2 linked regions of the Colwellia sp. M166 genome follow. The protein of the gene in region 1 interacts with the protein of each later gene in a pairwise test. Links are inferred from orthologs where the notes say so. Each region holds a gene or a part of one and is shown in the gene's direction. Other genes may lie near its edges. The genes, in order: ung and FGD67_RS06565.

Evidence for each region.
Region 2: the proteins of ung (region 1) and FGD67_RS06565 interact in binary tests that used the Escherichia coli proteins (3 or more experiments, as listed by UniProt). The link is inferred for Colwellia sp. M166 from one-to-one orthologs.

The regions. Positions count from the first base shown.
Region 1 is NZ_CP040755.1:3,548,535-3,559,191, forward strand. Bases 7,784-10,590 are described here. They hold ung (uracil-DNA glycosylase), read left to right. Parts: upstream 7,784-8,744; coding sequence 8,745-9,437; downstream 9,438-10,590. Other genes in these bases: thrC (threonine synthase), read left to right, coding at 7,784-8,523; FGD67_RS16090 (hypothetical protein), read left to right, coding at 9,766-9,930; FGD67_RS16095 (transposase), read right to left, coding at 10,238-10,590. Also shown: FGD67_RS16045 (YebG family protein), read left to right, coding at 1-223; FGD67_RS16050 (M48 family metallopeptidase), read left to right, coding at 302-1,015; FGD67_RS16055 (response regulator), read left to right, coding at 1,550-1,915; FGD67_RS16060 (chemotaxis protein), read left to right, coding at 1,912-2,520; FGD67_RS16065 (diguanylate cyclase), read left to right, coding at 2,523-3,482; thrA (bifunctional aspartate kinase/homoserine dehydrogenase I), read left to right, coding at 3,740-6,196; thrB (homoserine kinase), read left to right, coding at 6,196-7,170; more of thrC, read left to right, coding at 7,237-7,783; more of FGD67_RS16095, read right to left, coding at 10,591-10,657. UniProt on the Escherichia coli protein: Excises uracil residues from the DNA which can arise as a result of misincorporation of dUMP residues by DNA polymerase or due to deamination of cytosine.
Region 2 is NZ_CP040755.1:1,434,171-1,444,996, reverse strand. The notes cover bases 2,986-5,961. They hold FGD67_RS06565 (type I restriction-modification system subunit M), read left to right. Parts: upstream 2,986-3,714; coding sequence 3,715-5,208; downstream 5,209-5,961. Other genes in these bases: FGD67_RS06560 (restriction endonuclease subunit S), read left to right, coding at 5,208-5,961. In the rest of the region: FGD67_RS06575 (IS4 family transposase), read left to right, coding at 1,175-2,575; more of FGD67_RS06560, read left to right, coding at 5,962-6,983; FGD67_RS06555 (DUF4433 domain-containing protein), read left to right, coding at 6,983-7,660; FGD67_RS06550 (macro domain-containing protein), read left to right, coding at 7,669-8,718; FGD67_RS06545 (hypothetical protein), read left to right, coding at 8,725-9,747; IS21-like element ISShfr5 family helper ATPase IstB, read right to left, coding at 10,079-10,826. UniProt on the Escherichia coli protein: The subtype gamma methyltransferase (M) subunit of a type I restriction enzyme. The M and S subunits together form a methyltransferase (MTase) that methylates A-2 on the top and A-3 on the bottom strand of the sequence 5'-AACN(6)GTGC-3'.

The DNA.
Region 1 (10,657 bases):
TTCTGAGAGTATCCGTGAAGAACTGAGTGTTTATTTGGCACAAAACCGTGAAGATGTATTGGTAGCTTTACAAGCTAAAAAAGCCAAAGCGGTTACCAATAAAACGGCAACTAAAAGTACCGAACCGATAAAAGCAAGCGAGCCACCGCTAACAGAAAAAGCGAAAAAAACTAAAGTAGCCAGCGTGAAAGCAACGAGTAAGGCCAAAGCTGAAATATCTTAAGGCCATGTTTAGTGATAAAAATATACAAAGTGTGATGATCAGTAAAGAAGCTTATTGTGGGGCGTTTTGGAATATCAATTGATCCGTAGTGCGCGAAGAAAAACTATTGCTTTGCAGGTAAGTAATGCGCAAGTTATTGTTAGAGCACCAACGTTTGTTAAAACCACTTACGTTGAAAACTTAATACAGGCTAAATTGCAATGGCTGCAACAAAAGGTAGCAGAGCAAAAGCAAAAATCACGATCAAACCCCCATTTTACTTTACAGTTTGTTGGTGAAAAATTAACGAACAACCCAACCGTATATCTTGATGGCTTACCACATAGTATCAATATTGAGTTTGGGCGTAAGCATGTGCTGCATAATGCCAGTAGGCAAAGCCTGACTGTTGTTCTGACTGAAAGGTATCGTCAGGATGATCTAAACTCAGCTGCGACTCTAGCGCAAGTGAAGTCGCAAATAGACTGTTGGTTTAAAGCGCATATCGAAAATTATATTGCACAAAACCTATTAATATTTTCCAAGCAATTAGCACTCAACCCCACGGCTTTTAAAGTCAGAAAATATAAGGCGCGTTGGGGAAGCTGCAACAATCGTGGTGAGCTAAGTTTTAATTACTTACTGAAAATGTTGCCTAGCTGGGTGATTGACTACGTGATAATTCATGAACTATGTCACCTTAAGCATATGAATCATTCGACAAAATTTTGGCAATTAGTTGCCACCCACTGTCCTGAATATCAATTAGCCAAAAACTGGCTATCAGAGCATCAACCTTACTTACGATGGTAAGTGTTGCCCGCTAGTCCTTATCTAGTAATGAATTCTTGTCATACCCTCGATAAAATCCATATGGTTTTTAACTAGTTGGCATGAGAACTGCTAATTGTTCTCTGCTTTTTATTGACGGTAAAAAGTTCTATTAATGATACCAAGTCTATTAAGTCTATTAAGTTTATTAAGTTTATTAGTTTTGCGCAATCAATCGGTTTAATTGGTATATAAAGGAGATAAATATGAAACTCACTCGTTATAGTTGGAAAGCTAGCATCATTTATTTTTTATCTGCGGCAATGTCATTAGGCATTATCGAATTGTTGCTAAGTTTATAGTGAAAGCTTTAAAGCTTACATTAAGTGTTGGTATTATTTATTCTTATAATTGTCTTTTCGTACTATATTGATAGCCTGATAATGGCATTTACCTGCACTTTTAAGCAATTAAGTTGAAATAAACGTCACTTTTCTTCGTATTAGTAATTAACAGCAGCACAAAATTAGGGTAAATTAACAGCTAATAAAAAAAATAATAAAGGATTAGTATCAAATGAGTACAAATGTTCTTATTTGTGATGACTCTAACTTAGCTCGAAAGCAAGTATTTAGAAGCCTTCCCGAAAGTTTATCCACTCATGTGCAATTAGCCCAAAATGGTCAAGAAGCCTTAGAGATTTTACGTGATAAAAATATTGATATCTTATTTCTTGATTTAACTATGCCTGTCATCGATGGTTTAGGGGTTTTACAAGCATTAAAAGATGACAATATTGAATTAGCGGTATTTGTTATTTCTGCCGATGTTCAGCCTGAAATGCAAAGCCGAGTCATGGATTTAGGCGCAAAAGCATTTCTACGTAAACCTGTACAATTAGATATCTTAAATGAAAATTTGAAAACTCACGGTTTTTTATGAATGCATTTGACTTAACTGAAGATCAGCAAGATTGTTTACAAGAGCTGATTAATGTCGCGATGGGACAGGCAAGTGATCAGCTTGCCCGCTATTTAGATACCTTTGTGTATTTGAAAGTGCCTAAAATTGAACAAGTAAAGTCAGAACAACTTTTTGTTACGCTTAATCAAGATTTAAAGGCAACGGCGGTGGTTAGCCAAGGCTTTTTTGGTTATGAAGGTATACGTGGCGAGGCACTCTTGATGTACCAGCCACAAGACTCAAACCGTTTGGCTGACTTACTTGGTTATGAAGCTGATGAGTTAACTTTTGATGAGCAAATTATCGATTTAAGCTCTATTTTAACCACGACATTTTTGAATGTGTTTGCTAGTCAAATAGATAATCAGATGTCATATAGTGCGCCTCGGTTGTTGTCGCCTAACCTCGGCGCTGTAACTCAACACTTACAACAGCAATCATTTAATTGGGATTTAGCCTTGAAAGTGCGTATTAGTTATCAAGTAACCGACTACTCTTTTAACTGTGATATGGTGTTATTGATCCCTGAGCAAGCCATTATTAACATTAAGACCGTTATCGACCGTATATTGGAAGAGTTTTAATTATGTTAGATGCGCTTTATCATAATATTACCAACCGGTTAAATACTGGAATTTTGATTCTCGATAGTAATTTTAATATTGTTATGTGGAATCGATTTTTAGAAGTACATGCCAATAAAAAAGACAACAATGTTATTGGGAAAAGTATTTTTACTGTTTTTCCTGAATTACCCAAAAAGTGGTTTGAGCGGAAATTATCCAGTGTTATCCAGCTAAAAAATCAGTCCTTTTGCGGTTGGGAGCAACGTCATCACCTGTTTGAGCTTTCTCATTCTCGTCCGATAACAACGGATAGTGATTTTATGGCGCAAAATTGTACCTTTCTGCCGGTTGAAGTTGAAGGGGAAGTTGAGCATGTTTGTCTTTTAATTGAAGATGTTACTGATATTTGCCATTATCAAACACAATTAAATAAGGCACTAGAAGAGTTAGCTTTATCTAATCGTATTGATGGTTTGACTCAAGCATTTAATCGTAAACATTGGGAAGAGTGTTTAGCCAGTGAATTCTCACGGGCACGCCGTTATAGTTATGAGCTTGCGTTAGTGATGCTCGATTTAGATCAATTTAAAGCATTGAATGATACCTTTGGCCATCAAGGTGGTGATAAAGTGCTTGTTGAGACGGCAAAGTCTATCAATGATTTGCTGCGTATGGGCGATATGTTTGGTCGTTATGGTGGTGAAGAGTTTGCAGTGATATTGCCTAATACCGATCTGGTAGGCGCAGAAGAAGTGGCTGAGCGGATACGTCAAACTATAGCTAGCAATACTGTTGACTATCAAGGACACAGCATTAACGTCACTGTCAGTATTGGCGTTGCAGTAATTGATGCAAAAGATACTCGCTATGAAGATTTGATCAGCAATGCGGATATTGCATTGTATGAAGCCAAGTCTATGGGCCGTGATCGCGTTTGTTTAGCGACCCCATCTCTCACGCAAAAAACAGTTGTTGCCTGAATATTTTACTAAAATATTCAATCTTCTGATATTTTATCCATATATTAGTTTGTTTTATTCATAAAAATGGGTTGACAGAAAAAAACATATCAGGCACTTTATAACTCATGAATAATTTACTTAGCCGAATCATTATTATTACCACTACCACCCTCATTGGGATGGTGGTCATTGGCTGACGAGTAAAGTTTATCAATTTTATCAAGCCCGTGACCTATTAAAGGTTACGGGCTTTTTTTGTTTTTAGGGGAGTAAAAATGCGTGTATTAAAGTTTGGTGGTTCTTCTTTGGCTTCGGGTCAACGTTTTATCGAAGTGGCGAATATCATCAAAAACAAAAGTCAGTCGTCTCGTCTTGCTGTTGTTGTTTCTGCGCCACAAGGGGTAACCAATCATCTTGTAGCGATGGCAGAGAACATTTCTAACGAAGAAAAGCTTAAAGGTGACTTGCTACATTTTAAGCACGCAATTAAAAATATTATTGAAGACTTATCCGCGACCCTACCAAAGTTTTGCCCATTACATAGTGAACAAGTACTGGTAACTTGGGAGCAGCAGCTTAGTCGTTATTTGCATGGCGCAACATTGTTATCATTTTGTCCAGAACATGTCCGTGCACGCATCATCAGTATTGGTGAACGCTTGAGTGTGGCATTGCTACAGTCGGTGTTAGCTGCTGATGATTATGACGCTAGTGTTATAGAGCCAGAACGCTTCTTGCGTACCAACGACGTATCGATGAATGCTGTTGCAGATCTCGTGCTATGTAAAGAGAAGTTTCAAGCCGTTTATAGTGACCTTAACAACATTGCCCTTATGCCGGGTTTTATCGGTGTTGATAGCCAAGATAATGTCACTACGCTAGGTAGAAATGGCTCAGATTATTCAGCAGCGGTATTAGCGGTATGTAGTGAAGCAGAATATTGTGAAATTTGGACGGATGTTGATGGTGTGTATAACGCCGATCCTCGTTTGATCAAAGAAGCTAAGTTATTAGATTACTTGTCTTACCAAGAAGCAATGGAGCTATCTTATTTTGGCGCCAGTGTTTTACACCCTAAAACTATTGGTCCCATTGCTCAGCATCATATCCCTTGTTTAATTAAAAATACCGGCAACCCAGATGCGCCAGGGACTTTAATTGCTAATGAAAATGATCAAAGTAAACGAGTGAAAGCGATTTCAAACCTTGATGACTTAACGATGGTTAATGTTTCAGGCCCAGGCATGAAAGGTATGGTGGGGATGGCAAGCCGTGTTTTCGCGACCATGAGCCGTGAAAAAATCTCATTAATTCTTATTAGCCAATCTTCTAGTGAATACTGTATCAGTTTTTGTATTTACTCGTCTGACGCTGATAAAGCAGAGCAAAGCCTGCAAGAAGAATTTGAACTAGAGCTGTTAAATGGTTTATTAGAACCGTTAACGTTAACGCATCAATTATCTATTGTGTCGTTAGTTGGCGATGGTATGCATCATCAACAAGGTGTTGCCGCTAAATTCTTTGGTTCGTTAGCGCAAGCTCGAGTCAATGTGGTTGCCATTGCACAAGACTCGTCTGAGCGTAGTATTTCAGTGGTGATTGAAAGTAGAAAGTGCACTGATGCCATGAAAGTGAGTCATCAAAACTTCTTTTCGCATAAACCTACTATCGACGTTTTCTTAGTTGGCTGTGGTGTTGTCGGTAGCGAGCTACTTGCTCAAATAGCGCGTCAGCAGACAAAACTTAAAGCCGATAATATTTCTTTAAAAGTTTATGGCTTAGCGAACAGTAAAGGTATGGTATTTAACAGTGAAGGTATCGATGTTGCTAATTGGCAGGAAAATCTCAACCAACAACCTGTAGCTGTTACCGTCGAAAATATTAAACATTTTGTTCGAGAGAACCACTTAATTAACCCGGTATTAGTCGACTGTACTTCAAACGAAGAATTGGCTTTGCAATACGTTGATTATTTAGAAGCCGGCTTTAATGTCGTGACGCCGAATAAGAAAGCTAACACAGATTCTTGGCAATATTATCAAGCATTGCGCACAGCGGCGCAAAAAACTAACCGTCGATTTTTATATGAGACAACCGTTGGCGCTGGTTTACCGGTTATTGATACTTTACAGAACTTGCTAAAAGCTGGAGATGAGCTGCAACGTTTTGAAGGCGTATTATCTGGTTCATTATCTTATATTTTTGGTAAGCTTGATGAAGGTATGACATTATCTCAAGCGACAGCATTAGCCAAAGAGCAAGGTTTTACTGAGCCGGATCCTAGAGACGATTTGAGTGGTATGGACGTTGCCCGTAAATTGTTGATCATGGCTAGAGAGGCAGGAATGCCATTAGAGCTTACTGATATTACTATAGAGCCTGTTTTAGCTGATTCATTTGATGCTAGCGGCGATGTGGCTACTTTTATGGCTAACTTACCTCAATTAGATAAAGCTTTCGCTGAGCGTATTGATGCCGCTAAAGCAGAAGGAAAAGTATTAAGATATATTGGTAATATTGTTGATGGAAAGTGTCAGGTCGCTATTGAAGCGGTAAGTGCCGACCATCCATTATATAGTATTAAAGATGGCGAAAACGCATTAGCGATTCATAGCCGTTATTATCAACCATTACCTTTTGTTTTACGTGGCTATGGCGCAGGGGCGGCCGTAACTGCTGCCGGTGTTTTCGGTGATGTATTAAGAACGTTAGCATGGGAGCAACAACATTAATGAGCGTTTCAGTCTTTGCACCAGCATCAATTGGCAATGTTAATGTCGGTTTTGATGTTTTAGGTTTAGCGGTTAAGCCACTCGACGGTACATTACTTGGCGATGTAGTTACTGTCACGCACAGTAATGGCGACGACCAATTAGAAGTTACCGGCAGTTTTGCGAAAAAATTACCTAGTGACGTTAAGCAAAATATTGTTTGGCACTGTTTACTGCTTTTTAATGAACAACTTCTAGCAAGTAAACAAGCGGTGGTTGCCGTGAAAGTTACGCTAGATAAACGCATGCCTGTAGGCAGCGGTTTAGGCTCTAGTGCTTGTTCTGTAGTGGCGGCGCTTGCAGGTTTAAATGCTTTCTATGAAAAGTATCATGAATTTAGTTTTTCAGAGCAAGCGTTGTTAAAAATGATGGGACAAATGGAAGCACAAATTAGTGGTAGTTTACATTATGATAATGTCGCGCCGTGCTTCTTAGGTGGCATGCAATTAATGGTGCCAAACCCAGAGATTATCACCCGTAATTTACCGCAATTTGACGATTGCTACTTTGTCATGGCTTATCCTGGTATTGAAATATCCACAAAAGCCGCCAGAGATATCTTGCCAACGAGTTATTCGCGAGCTGATTTGATCAGTTTTGGTCAGAATTTAGCGACCTTTGTTGACGCTTGTCATCGTGGTGATAAAGCACAAGCGTTCGGCGTATTAACTGATGTAGTCGCAGAACCTTATCGCGAGTCAATTTTACCGGGTTATAGCGCAGCTGCCAGCCACTTAAGAGCGGAAGGATGTTTAGCGGTTGGTATTTCTGGCTCAGGTCCGACACTTTTTTGTGTTACTGACGATGCAGGAAAAGCTGAAAAGTTTGCCAACTGGTTAACAGAAAATTATTTACAAACATCGACTAACGGCACAAGTGACGGATTTGTTCATGTTTGCCGAGCGGATACTGAAGGTGCGGTAAGCTTACCTTAGAGAATTATTCTAATGTTTGGTCTGTTGGCTATTAAGCCACAAGATAAACCTATATAGGAATTGAGTGTGAAATTTTATAATTTAAAAGAAAATGATGAACAAGTCAGCTTTGCTGGCGCAGTAAAGCAAGGTTTAGGACGTAATCAAGGCTTATTCTTCCCAGAAGCAATCCCTCGTTTTGATGATATTGAAGCCTTATTGGCATTGCCAATGGTTGAGCGCAGCGTAAAAGTACTTTACCCATTTGTTAGCGATGATTTAACCGAAGCTCAGCTGACTAAAATTGTCACTGATGCCTTTAACTTTCCAGCGCAAATGCAGCCAATCAGTGAAAAAAGAGCCATTTTAGAACTGTTTCATGGTCCAACATTAGCGTTTAAAGATTTTGGTGCTCGCTTTATGGCTAAATGTTTACAAGCATTTAGTGAGAACAAAAAAGTCACGATATTAACGGCGACCTCTGGTGATACTGGCGCTGCCGTTGCACATGCCTTTCATGGTATTGATAACATTGATGTAGTGATTTTATATCCGAAAGGTAAGATCAGTTTATTACAGGAAAAAATGTTTACGACGCTTGGCGGAAATATTCGCACTATCGCGGTAGAGGGAACGTTTGATGATTGTCAGTCTTTGGTTAAACAGTCTTTTGATGATCAAGAGCTAAAAGAAGCTATCGGCTTAAACTCAGCTAACTCAATTAACATCAGTCGATTGTTAGCTCAAATTTGTTATTACTTTGAAGCCGTTGCACAGTTGTATCGCCAAAAAGGCGCTGAAGCCTTAAAAGAAATTGTGTTCTCAATTCCGAGTGGTAATTTTGGTAATCTCACCGCTGGACTTTTTGCTAAAGCCTTAGGTTTACCGATCAAGCGCTTTATTGCCGCAACGAATGCTAATGACACGGTACCGCGCTATTTACAAACCGGTGAATGGTCACCGAATGAGACCGTGGCAACTATTTCTAATGCCATGGATGTAAGTAATCCAAATAACTGGCCACGTGTTGAACATATGCTAAAAGCGGGTTTAGTTGACAAAGATTGTGTCAGCTCTGTCTCTATTGATGAAGAGCAAACACAGATGACCATGATTCAGCTAGCAAAACTTGGCTACATTAGTGAACCTCATGCTGCTGTTGCTTATCGAGCATTACAATATAATGCCCTTGATAACGAATTTGGCGTATTTTTGGGCACAGCGCATCCGGCTAAATTTAAAGATATTGTTGAAAGTACTTTAGGGCAGCCGATAGGTTTACCGAAAGAACTAGCCGATTGTGCAAGCGAAACTATTTTATCAACAACAAGCTCGACAGATTTTTCGGAACTAAGAGCCTATCTATTAGCTTAGTTAAAGTGAACAACAGCTTATAAGAAATTAAAGGCAGTTTTTACTGCCTTTTTTGTCTCCGCAGTGCGAAGAGAAAACCCCAGGCTGTCTGAAATTGTGCGGTGAAATAGCTATGAGTGATCGCTAAAATATTGCATCTAACTTGTTATGGTAGTGCGTTAATGACATTTACGTAGCCAATGCCGCATAATGTACAGATGATATTGAATAAGAGCCGTGATATGAATAAGTTAAAACCGCAGTGGCAAAAAATAATTGCCAATGAACAGCAACAAGATTACTTCCAAGAACTATCTCAAGAAATCGAGCAGCAGCGAGCTAATGGCGACGTTATATTGCCAAACGAAGCGGATGTTTTTACGGCTTTTTCAACCGTCGATTTACCTGAAGTAAAAGTGGTAATTTTAGGCCAGGATCCATACCACGGCTTAGGTGCTAACGGTGAGTCACAAGCGCATGGTTTAGCGTTTTCTGTACGTAAAGGCATTAAAATTCCTCCTTCATTAGTCAATATATACAAAGAACTGACGCAAGATATTGCTGGCTTTAAAACCCCGAAACATGGTTATTTAATGGAATGGGCTGAGCAAGGCGTGTTGTTGCTCAATACCGTACTGACCGTTAAGCAAGCAAATGCGCATTCACATGCTAAATTGGGCTGGGAAACCTTTACCGATAACATTATTGCTGAGCTCAATGAGCGTAACGAAGGCTGTGTATTTTTACTGTGGGGTAGCCACGCGCAAAAGAAAGGTAAGAATATTAATCAGCAAAAGCATTTAGTCTTGAATGGGCCGCACCCATCGCCACTGTCAGCTTACCGAGGCTTTTTTGGTTGCCAACACTTTTCAAAGGCCAATCAATGGCTAGCAGCACAAAATAAAAGCGCTATAAATTGGCAGGTTAGTGAGTAGCTAAGTTTTGTTTGTTATTTTTCTACAGTCAATCTGAGAGCGTGTTGTTATATTTTTAAAGCACTAATTATATTGTTGCAAATTTTAAAGTTACTGCTGGTTGTTCATACAGTATTGTCGCATTTCCCGCTTTTTTGTAGAGAGACAGATTAAATCTGCCTTTTTACATCAGGTTATTCAAGAGCTGACAATAACTTATTGAATGGTAATATTAAGTTATGTATATTGATTTGAATAAATATTCACAAGTAGTGTGATCTTGCTTGTGGAAAGGCGGAATTTTTCCGTTTAATAAGCTGTTAGCAGGTTAATCAACAAGGAGTATTAAATGGATTTTATTGTAAATATTCTAATGGCGTTAGGACTAGTGCCAGCAAAAGATTTATCAGATTCAATGAAACAATCCAAAACATTAACAGTCATGGTAATCGTTGGTATCATTTTTTTTGGTGGACTTGCATTATTTCTGTATAAAATGGCGGGTGTTCAATAACTAATAAGTTGGGTGTAAACAACCTGCTAATAAATAAAGGATAGGTTGCGCGCAGCCGCAACTTAATCCTGTTGTTGAACAAGCCCGGTGTTGGTGCGTACTCTTTATAAGTAAATAAATAAAACTAAGATGGGTTGTCTGTTGGCGGTGCCTCTAAGCGGTGATTTTCAGGCCAAGCGCAGCTACTATCACTAAACAGAGTTTGGTAATATAGTAACGCAACAATTTGTTTTTTCTTATATTTATTATCCTCACTTTGTGACTGTTTAGGGCGCAACAATTCCTTTTGCTTAGGCACTTCCTTGTTTTATATCGTATGACCCATAATGACGCGATGACCTCGTCGCATTAGGTATAGCGTCATTTGAGTGGCACAATTAGGGGCAACAAACGCCTTTTTAGGTAATGTTTCACTGGGCGCTAACACCACGTTAAGCAGTAACTGTAACCGCTTTAACGTACGGTTAGCATTGCCATGTAAAAAACCATAATTGCGTGCTCGTCGAAAACCGCTAGGCAGTACATGTTGTAGTACTCGCCATAAAAAGGCCGTAGCGTGCTCGGTGATGGTTTTAAACTGTTTCGTTTTACTTTCTTTATATTGAAACGTCACTCGGTCATGCTTAATCGAGAGTAGGTTGTTTTCATTCACCACCCCACGATAGAGGTATCTAGCAAGGTAGGTTAACGCACTATCGCCTTTCCCTACGTGCTGACAATCAGCTAC
Region 2 (10,826 bases), 2.1 Mb from region 1 along the record:
AACTGTCCGACTTTCCAAGCCCTGAACAACTTTGGCAAAAATACTGCGTATATCGTCAGTTTAAAGACGAACAGCTGCCATTAATAACTCAAAGCTATCACGATGACGGTAGCGGCAAAGCACCTCGTTATTATCAACTACAAGCAATTAATAAAACCATTGAAGCGGTATCGCAAGGTAAAAACCGTATGTTGTTGGTGATGGCAACCGGAACGGGTAAAACCTATACCGCGTTTCAAATTATTTGGCGCTTATGGAAGTCTCGTCAGAAAAAGCGCATCTTGTTTTTAGCCGACAGAAACATACTGGTCGATCAAACCCGCATTAATGACTTTCAACCCTTTGGCCAAGCCATGACCAAAGTAACAGGCCGTAAAGTAGATCCCGCGTACGAAATTCACCTTGCACTTTATCAAGCACTAACAGGGCCAGAAGAAAGTCAAAAAGCCTTTAAACAAGTTGACCCTGATTTTTTTGATTTGATCATCATTGACGAATGCCACCGCGGAAGCGCCGCAGACGACAGTGCATGGCGAGAAATTCTTGAGTATTTTAGCTCTGCCACGCAAATAGGCTTAACTGCTACGCCAAAAGAAACAGAAGAAGTATCTAACATCGACTATTTTGGCGAACCTGTGTATACCTACTCGCTTAAAGAAGGTATTGAAGACGGCTTTTTATCGCCATACAAAGTAGTACGCGTTGACCTTGATATTGACCTACAAGGCTGGCGGCCTGAAAAAGATCAAACTGATGATAACGGTGAATTAATTGATGACCGTATCTACAATATTAAAGACTTTGATCGCACTATAGTAATTAAAAACCGCACCGATCTTGTCGCGCAAACCATTACCAGCTACTTACAACGCACCGACCCCATGGCTAAAACCATTGTCTTTTGTAATGACATTGACCATGCAGAGCGTATGCGTCGAGCCCTGATTAATTTAAACCCTGAACAAGTGGCGAAAAATGATAAATACGTAATGAAGATCACCGGCGATGATGAAATTGGTAAGGCTCAGCTAGACAACTTTATTAACCCGAAAAAAGCTTACCCTGTTATCGCCACAACGTCAGAGCTTATGACTACAGGCGCTGTCTCTTATACACAAGTTCCATTTTGTTTATATCCATGATCTAATAGGTTAAAAATCTTTAGGTCATGAATATGTTTGAAATAGACTCAGCTAAATGGGCTGCTTTAGTTTTTGGTAAAGCACAGTTAAAAGATCCGCGTCGAACAAAGCGTTTAGTTAATATAGCAACGTCTATGGCTGACAACGCAGGAAAATCATTAGTTAATTCTTGCCCTGATCCTGCAAGTATTGAAGGTGCTTATCGATTTATTCGTAATGACCATATTAATGACGAAGATATTGCTGAAGCTGGCTATTTACATACAGATGCTATTGTTAAACAACGTCCACTCGTACTTGCTTTACAAGATACAACTGGATTAAGTTACAAACATTCTGTCTGCCAAGAATTAGGCGCCGTAAATTCCGCTTCAAGTGAAAAGCGCAGCCCGAAAGGACGAACCCTTTACGCGCATTCCACGTTGATGTTGGATGCACATGAAGAAAAAGTCATTGGGCTTGCTTACCAGCATTATTGGTATAGAGAAAAGAAACAAATAGGCAAACAGCACACATTGCAATGCCGAGAACGTGAGTTAAAAGAAAGCTATAAATGGCAAAATAATGTAGAAGAAATAGCGCAACGTCTAGGTGATTTATCTAATGTCATTGATGTCTGTGATCGCGAAGCCGATATATATGAATACCTTGATTATCAGCAGAGTGCTGGGCATCGCTTTGTTGTTAGAGCGAAAGGTAATCGACGTTTACTAGGTGAGCACCCGAAACTAGAAGATGCGCTGGCACAATTAAAACCCGCGGGTAAATATACGATAGATATCCAGCAAAAAGGTGGAAGAAAAGCCCGAACAGCGACAATAGCGCTCAGTTACACGCAGGTGATACTTAAAAAGCCACAGCGGGCAAAAGGCGCAGAAGGACTTCCGCTCAATATAGTGGTGTGTACCGAGGTAAACAACGATACAAAAAGTAAATTACAATGGTTACTGTACACAACGGAGCAAGTTACAAATGCAGACGAAGCCCGAGCAATTTCCCGCTATTATGAACTAAGGTGGCGTATAGAAGAGTTCCATAAGATTTGGAAAAGTGAAGGGACAGAAGTAGAAAAGTTGCGGATGCAACATATTGACAACTTAAAGAAAGCAGCCGTAATACAAGCATTTATAGCGGTACGTTTATTTCAACTTCGAGAGCTAGCACAAAACAAAGAAGCAGCAGAAGGTATCTGTTGCACAACTTATTTAAATGAAATAAGTTGGAAGCTTCTATTTAAAGCGACAGCGACAGGAAAGCCAATACCAACGGAGCCGCCATCATTGAAATGGGCATATTACGCACTGGCAAGATTAGGGCGATGGTATGACAGCAAGCGAACAGGCCGAGTAGGCACCAAGGCAATGTGGGATGGTTGGGTAAGATTAATGTGGTTAGTCGAGTCCTATGCATTTATGAAAGAACTCGACTTGTGATCAAGAGACAGCTACAGGCGTTGATGCTAAAACCTGTAAATTGGTCGTGCTAGATCAAAACATACAGTCGATGACCAAGTTTAAGCAGATCATTGGCCGTGGCACACGCATTGACGATAAATACGGTAAGTTATGGTTCACCATTCTCGACTTTAAAAAAGCCACTGAACTGTTTGCCGATGAACGCTTTGACGGTATACCTGAGAAGGTTATGGTAAGTAAGCCAGAGGACATTATTACCGGCGAAACGGAAGACGGTAGCTTTATTGATGAGCTTAGCGATGCTAATACTGACGCCGATGATGCAAGTATTGACGGCACAAACGAGCCTGAACAAGACTATGTTAACAGCAGAAGTGAAGGCGCTGAAATTGATAGTGATTGGGGTAATGACGAAGAAGAAAAGCGATTCGTTAAATTTAAAGTCTCAGGAATTGACGTTAAAAAAATGGCTGAACGTGTGCAGTATTACGACACTGACGGCAAGCTCGTTACCGAGTCATTTAAAGATTACACCCGCAATACCATAAAAAAACAATTTTCATCACTAGATGAATTCACCCGTAAGTGGCAAAATGCCGACCGCAAGCAAGCGATCATTGATGAGCTGGCCAATGAAGGAGTTATTTGGCAAGCATTAGAGCAAGACGTAAGCAAAGATTTAGACCCGTTCGATCTTATTTGCCACGTAGTTTACGACCAACCGGCGTTAACGCGTAAAGAGCGCGCTGACAGCGTTAAAAAGCGCAATTACTTTACCAAGTATTCAGACGTAGCCCAAAAGGTGTTAAATGCCTTGCTTGACGGTTATGCCGATGACGGCGTCAAAGCCATTGAAGGTAAAGATGCGTTAAAAGCCAATACCATTGTTGATTTTGGTCGGCCGCTCGAAATAGCGAAAAAAGCCTTTGGCGGCGCAGACAAATATAACAATGCGATCACCGAGTTGGAAGAGCTATTATACGACTCGCCCAACAAGTCAGCGTAGCGCCCTTTAAATCGAGTTAAGTAATTAAACAGATGAACGCTAATAGATAACAAACAACTTAAACCAACCTAATGCGAAAAGTCATAGCCAAGCTAGCAAACCAAGTTAGCAGCCGTGACTTCACAAGATAAAATAAACCAAAGAGAAGTCCATGTCAGTCAGTTCAGTAATAAAGTCCATTCAAGATATTATGCGTAAAGATGCCGGTGTTGACGGAGATGCCCAACGATTAGGGCAAATGTCTTGGTTACTGTTTTTGAAAATATTCGACGCACAAGAAGAAGAACTAGAATTTGAACAAACGGATTACCAATGCCCGTTACCTGAGCAATATCTTTGGCGTAATTGGGCTGCCGACAACGAAGGTATAACCGGTGACGAGCTTCTTGAATTTGTTAACGACCAACTGTTTCCGGATCTTAAAAACCTTACTGCACCTATTAAGCTAAACCCGCGTGGTTATGTTGCTAAAGAAGCGTTTAGCGACGCGTTTAACTATATGAAAAACGGCACGTTACTGCGCCAAGTGATCAACAAGTTAAACGAAATTGACTTTACCGACTCAGAAGAACGCCATTTGTTTGGTGATTTATACGAGCAAATATTAAAAGACTTACAAAGTGCCGGTAATGCGGGCGAATTCTACACGCCTCGTGCCATTACACGCTTTATTGTTGACCGCGTAGACCCTAAGCTAGGTGAAAGCATTATGGACCCTGCCTGTGGTACGGGTGGCTTCTTAGCTTGTTCGTTTGACCACGTAAAAAACAACTATGTTAAAACTGCCGATGATCACCAAACTTTGCAACAGCAGATTCATGGCGTAGAGAAAAAGCAATTACCGCACTTACTGTGTACTACCAACATGCTGCTGCATGGCATTGAAGTACCGGTGCAAGTTAAGCACGGCAATACCTTAAACAAGCCGTTAGCAAACTGGGACGATGAGCTTGACGTTATTGTCACTAACCCGCCGTTTGGTGGCACAGAAGAAGACGGCATAGAGAAGAACTTTCCTGCCGATTTACGTACCCGCGAAACAGCTGATTTATTTTTACAACTTATTATAGAAATATTAGCTTCTCCAAAAAACGGTAAAAACGGTGGCCGTGCAGCCGTGGTGTTACCCGATGGCACTTTATTTGGTGAAGGCGTTAAAACTAAGATCAAAAAGTTGTTAACCGAAGAATGTAATCTACATACCATTGTCCGTTTACCTAACGGCGTATTTAACCCGTATACCGGCATAAAAACCAACATACTCTTCTTCACTAAGGGCAAGCCAACCGAAAAAGTGTGGTTTTACGAGCACCCGTACCCTGACGGCGTTAAAAACTATAACAAAACCAAGCCGATGAAGTTTGAAGAATTCCAAACCGAAATTGACTGGTGGGGTAACGAGGCAGACGGCTTTGCATCGCGTATTGAAACTGAACAAGCATGGCAAGTCAGTATTGACGAGATTATTGCTCGTAACTTTAACCTTGATATTAAAAACCCGCATGTTGGCGAAAAAATAAGCCACGACCCACAAGAGCTATTGGGCGACTACGCGAAACAACAAGCAGATATTCAAGCCTTGCGCGGCCAGCTTAAAGGTATTCTAGCTAATGCCTTATCTAATAAAGAGCAGGGCGCGAAATAATGGCTGGCGTTGAAAAGTTAATCACTGAGCATATTGATGTTTGGACTAGCGCGATTAAAAAACGCAATGCCACCGGCCGTGGTACGAGTAAAAAAATTGAATTAACTGGTATTAAAAAATTACGTGAACTGATTTTAGAGCTCGCGGTACGCGGTAAATTAGTACCGCAAGATGCTAGTGATGAACCGGCAAGCGTATTGCTTGAAAAAATAAGTCAGATAAAGCAACAGTTAATTAGTAATAAAACAATAAAGAAAACTCGAAAACAACCTGAAATATCTACAGAAGATCAATTATATACGCTTCCAAGTGGTTGGGCATGGGCGCGTTTAGAAGATGTTTATGATGTTAGAGATGGAACTCATGATAGTCCTAAGGCGCAGTTAACAGGCTACCCTTTGGTAACTAGCAAAAACCTTTCTTCAGGGAAATTAGATCTTTCTGATATTAAATATATTTCTGAGGCTGATCACCTAAAAATTATTGCTCGCTCAAAAGTTGATAGAGATGATATTTTATTTGCGATGATTGGCAGTATAGGCAATCCGGTAATCGTGGATTTAGAGCCAGACTTTAGTATTAAGAATGTAGGTCTTTTCAAGTATTTCGATAAAGATCTTTCTGTACCTTTATTTTTAAAAAATTACCTAATATATGCTTCAGTTATAATAAAAAGTCAATCTGGTGGAGGTGTTCAACCCTTTGTGTCCTTAGGTAAGCTCCGCTCATTTGTTATTTCTTTACCTCCTCTAGCCGAACAACACCGCATTGTTGCTAAAGTCGATGAACTGATGGCCTTGTGTGACCAGTTAGAGCAACAAACTGAGCAAAGTCTGAGTGCACACCAAACCTTAGTGGAAGTGCTGCTAGCAAGCTTAACAAACGGCACATCGGCAGACGATGATAACAAAGAAGACTTCCAAACCAGCTGGCAACGCATCGCTGAGCACTTTGACGTATTGTTCACCACCGAAGCAAGCATAGAGCAGTTAAAGCAAACCATCTTACAACTCGCCGTCATGGGTAAACTCGTGCCGCAAAACCCCAACGACGAACCAGCAAGTGTACTACTTGATAAAATCGCAGAAGAAAAAGCGCAACTCATCGCTGATAAAAAAATCAAAAAGCAAAAGCCATTACCTGCCATTACGGACGAAGAAAAGCCGTTTGAGCTGCCGAACGGTTGGGAGTGGACGACTCTATCTCATATTGGTGTATTCACTGGTGGAAAAACGCCAAGTAAAGCTAACTCTGATTATTGGAACGGTGACGTACCTTGGGTTACGCCTAAAGATATGAAAGTTGAAGAAATATTTGATAGTGAAGATCATGTTACCAAGTTAGCAATAACTGACGGTTTGGCTCAAATAGACACAGAGTCACTTTTGTTTGTAGCTAGAAGTGGAATATTGAGAAGAAAGTTCCCTGTCGCAATTACTAAGTCTGTTTGTACTGTTAATCAGGACTTAAAGGTCTTGAGCTTAATCGATAAATATATAGCAAATTATGTTTTGCTTATGATGAAAGGTTTTGAAATGTATATATTAGAAAACTTGACAAAGATTGGCACTACAGTTGAAAGCTTAAGGTTTGATGATTTTTCTAAACATTATTTCATTATGCCTCCGTTAAAAGAACAACAGCGAATCGTAGCCAAAGTAGATGAGTTGCTCGCCTTGTGTGACCAACTCAAAGCTCGCCTAGGCGACGCCCAAACCACCCAACTGCACCTCGCCGATGCCGTGGTTGAAAATGCCTTAGGAGATGCCTTGTAATGACAATGCCAAGACCTGTTCGACTGTTTCATATTACTGCTATTGATAATCTCAATATGATTTGTCAGCAGGAAGCATTGTTAAGTAAAACTAAAAGTGAGGAATTAGATTTGCACTATCATAATATTGCTCATGGTGGTGCACAAGGAGCGCGTTCAATCAAAAGTGTCAATAATCCACCAGGTGGATTAATCCATGAGTTTGTACCTTTTTATTTCGCTCCTCGTTCGCCTATGTTATCGGCTATTCATCACGGGAGAGTAAATAATTGTCAGTATGACCAAACAGGTATTATCTACTTTGAAACCACCATTGAATTAGCGCTTAAAAATGACTTACAAGACTTCGTTTTTTACGACCGTAATGCAACCCTAGATTACAGCCAATGTTTTACAGACTTACGTATGTTGTCGAGCTCTGTCGATTGGGCTACGATGACAGAAAGTCCTCGCCTTGATGGATTTTGTAAATACTTTATGAATTCTCATGCCAACCCTCGATATGTAGATAGGGTGGAAAAAAGACAGGCGGAATTTTTGATAAAAGAAAAAGTTCCGCTTACTTTGATGACCAGAATTGGTGTGTTAAATCAAGCGAGAGCACAAGAAGTTAATGCTATCTTGGCACGAAATGGCGTAAACTTAGCGGTAGAAGTAATGACAGACTGGTATTTTTAGGACAAAACATGGCAATTAATTTAAACATTCATTCAATGAAAGGTGATCTTCTTAAACAAGAAGATGTTGATGCTATAGTAAATACAGTTAATTGTGTTGGTGTTATGGGTAAAGGCATAGCACTGCAATTTAAGAAAAAATGGCCAGATAATTTTAAGGCTTATGCGCTAGCCTGTAAAAATAAAGAAGTAGAACTAGGGCAAATGTTTACTTTTGAACTAGGCGCTTTAGCAACACCTCGTTTTATTATTAATTTTCCAACGAAAGATCATTGGAAAAGTGCTTCTAAAATTGAAGATGTTGAATCTGGCTTACAAAGTTTAGTAGAACATATTGCACGCTTTGATATTCGCTCTATCGCGATCCCTCCATTAGGTTGTGGCCTAGGCGGTTTAGCTTGGAATGAGGTAAAACCATTAATAGTTAAGTACTTAGGTTGTATAGAAAACTTAGAAGTGAGGCTATTTGAACCGAATGATGATATTAAAGCAACGACTATTGAAACTAATACAGTAAAACCTAAAATGACCGCGGGTAGAGCGGCCATCCTCGCATTGTTAGAAACTTATCAGACGGTAAATTACGGTTTGTCAAAAATAGAAGTACAAAAGCTTGCTTATTTTTTACAAGAAGCCGGCGAAAATATGAAACTTCAATTTGAGAAGCAGACGTATGGCCCTTATGCTGATGCCTTGCGTCATGCATTAAACACTATGGATGGCCACTATATCGAAGGTGTTGGCGATGGGGTTGTTGAGTCTGAAATAACACCTATTGCTTCAGCATTAGCGGATGCAAAACAATTTTTAGCTGAATCCAATGACGATATTAAGTTACGAATTAATAGAGTAGGTGAATTAATCGATGGCTATCAATCGCCTTATGGTGTCGAACTTTTATCGACAGTGCATTGGGTTGTTAAAAATGAAGGTGCTAATAGCCCCGAAGAAGCTCATCAAGCTATTCAGCAATGGAATGAACGCAAAGCTACGCTAATGACGCCTGCACATGTTAAAACGGCATGGAATAGATTGAAAAATACAGGGTGGATTCATTAAACTCTAATGGCTATTTATCAAATAACAGATAATGAAATTAAAACGATTTCTCGTACAACTTTTTCCGAATCAGGATTAAAAGAACGCGATGATTTACAGCGCTTGCTTAAACACCAAATTGAAATTATTTCTCCTGATACACTAGTGGTAGCTGAAGAATTTGGTGAGTGGGATGAAAGCCGCAGACGTATCGATTTGTTAGGGATTGATAAGCAAGCCAATATTGTTGTGATTGAACTAAAACGTACTGAAGATGGCGGTCATATGGAGCTGCAAGCTGTCCGTTATGCTGCAATGGTTTCAACTCTTACCTTTGATCGTTTAGTTGATATTTATGCTGATTACATCAAAAGCAATACCCTTGAATTAGATGCTGAAGCTTCAATATTAGAATTTTTAGGTTGGGATGAAAAAGAAGAGGATGAATTTGCCCAAGAGGTAAAGATTGTTTTAGCATCTGCTGAGTTTTCTCGTGAGTTAACAACGACTGTAATGTGGCTCAATGATTACGGTTTATCTATTCGATGTGTGCGTATGCATCCATATGAAAGCGAAGGTAAAATCCTTTTAGATGTTCAGTCTGTTATACCCATTCCTGAGATTGAAGATTACCAAGTTAAGATTCGTGAAAAACGTCAAAAAGAACGGGCGTCTCGTTCTGGGGGCAGAGATACAAGCCGTTATTCGATATTCTTTAATGACGAGCAAGCTTATGGGCATATTCGTAAATCAGATATTGGGTTTTGTACTGTGCAATTACTAAATGATAAAGGTTTAATCGGTCAAGAGACTTTGGATTTCTTAAGAGCTGATAATACCTGTGCCTTTCAATTACTAAAGCTGGAGTCTGAAGTAACTGAAACCAACAAAAAGTATAACAAATATCGAGTAGCTCGTGAGCCTGAACTTATATACTCAGACAAAGGGTATTATGTTGCCCGTAACTGGGGCAAAGAGAGTGCAGAAGTGTTCGCAACAAAAATAACAGATAGATTTCCTGCAATTAAATACAAGTTGCATACTGACTGATTTATTTTCCCTTAGAGAGCCTTTGTTTATGAGCGCCTATCAGTAAGTCATTTAATTTTTAACGTTGCTAAAGTCAGTCATGACTTCGTCAAATTCTTCAGCCGTAAATGCTGCTTCCCAATCTTCTAGCCATTCATCGACCGTTTGTTCTTCAGGACGTTTTTTTTGTAAACTTACCTCGTTTATATTTTCATCTACTTCTTTATCATTTGTATTGTTAATAGGTGTGTTATCTAAACCAACCCCTGTACTTGCGTAATATCATGAAGCCGATCGGTCAATACTATTCAAGCCGATCACTTTTTTGTCTGCCAGTAGACCTTAGTAAAATCTAACTTGAGTGATCGCCATCAGTCAAGGAATTTAGTTTTTTTCGCATCGATTCGCCTTTTAATTCCAACTTTATTGCTCCGTGAACAAGCCGATCTAGGATCGCATCAGCATGTGTCGATTCTCCGATCATTTCATACCAATTTTCTATCGGTAATTGGCTGGCAATTAAGGTCGATTTTGTGTCATATCTCGCATCAATTAATTCCAGTAAATCACTGCGTTGTTGAGCTGTTAATGGCTCTAATCCCCAATCATCTAGGATCAGTAAATTGGCAGAGCTAAGCTTGTTGATCAGTTTTCGATAACTACCATCGGCTTGCGCTAAGAACATCTTTTCTAATAGCTCTTTAAGCCTAAAATAATAAACGCTACTCCCTTGTTGGCAGTGGTTTTGACCAAGAGCACAAGCGAGGTAAGTTTTGCCACACCCCGTTGCTCCCGTGATCAAAATGTTTTGGTGAAGGCGTAGCCATTCACCTTGTGCTAATGAACGGATCTGAGTTTTATCTAGTTGTCGTGCTGCGCCATAGTTGAGTTGAGCAAGCGTACCGCCAACTCTGAACTTTGCTTGTCGAGTTAGGCGGTCAATTTTACGCTGATCACGCTGAGTTATTTCATGGTCAAGCAATAAGCTTAGTCGCTCTTCGAAGCTTTGTTCAACGTAGAGATTGGGTTGCTCATATTGCTGCAATAGTGCATCACGTATACCGCTTAGCTTTAAGTTACTTAACTGGTTATTGACTTGT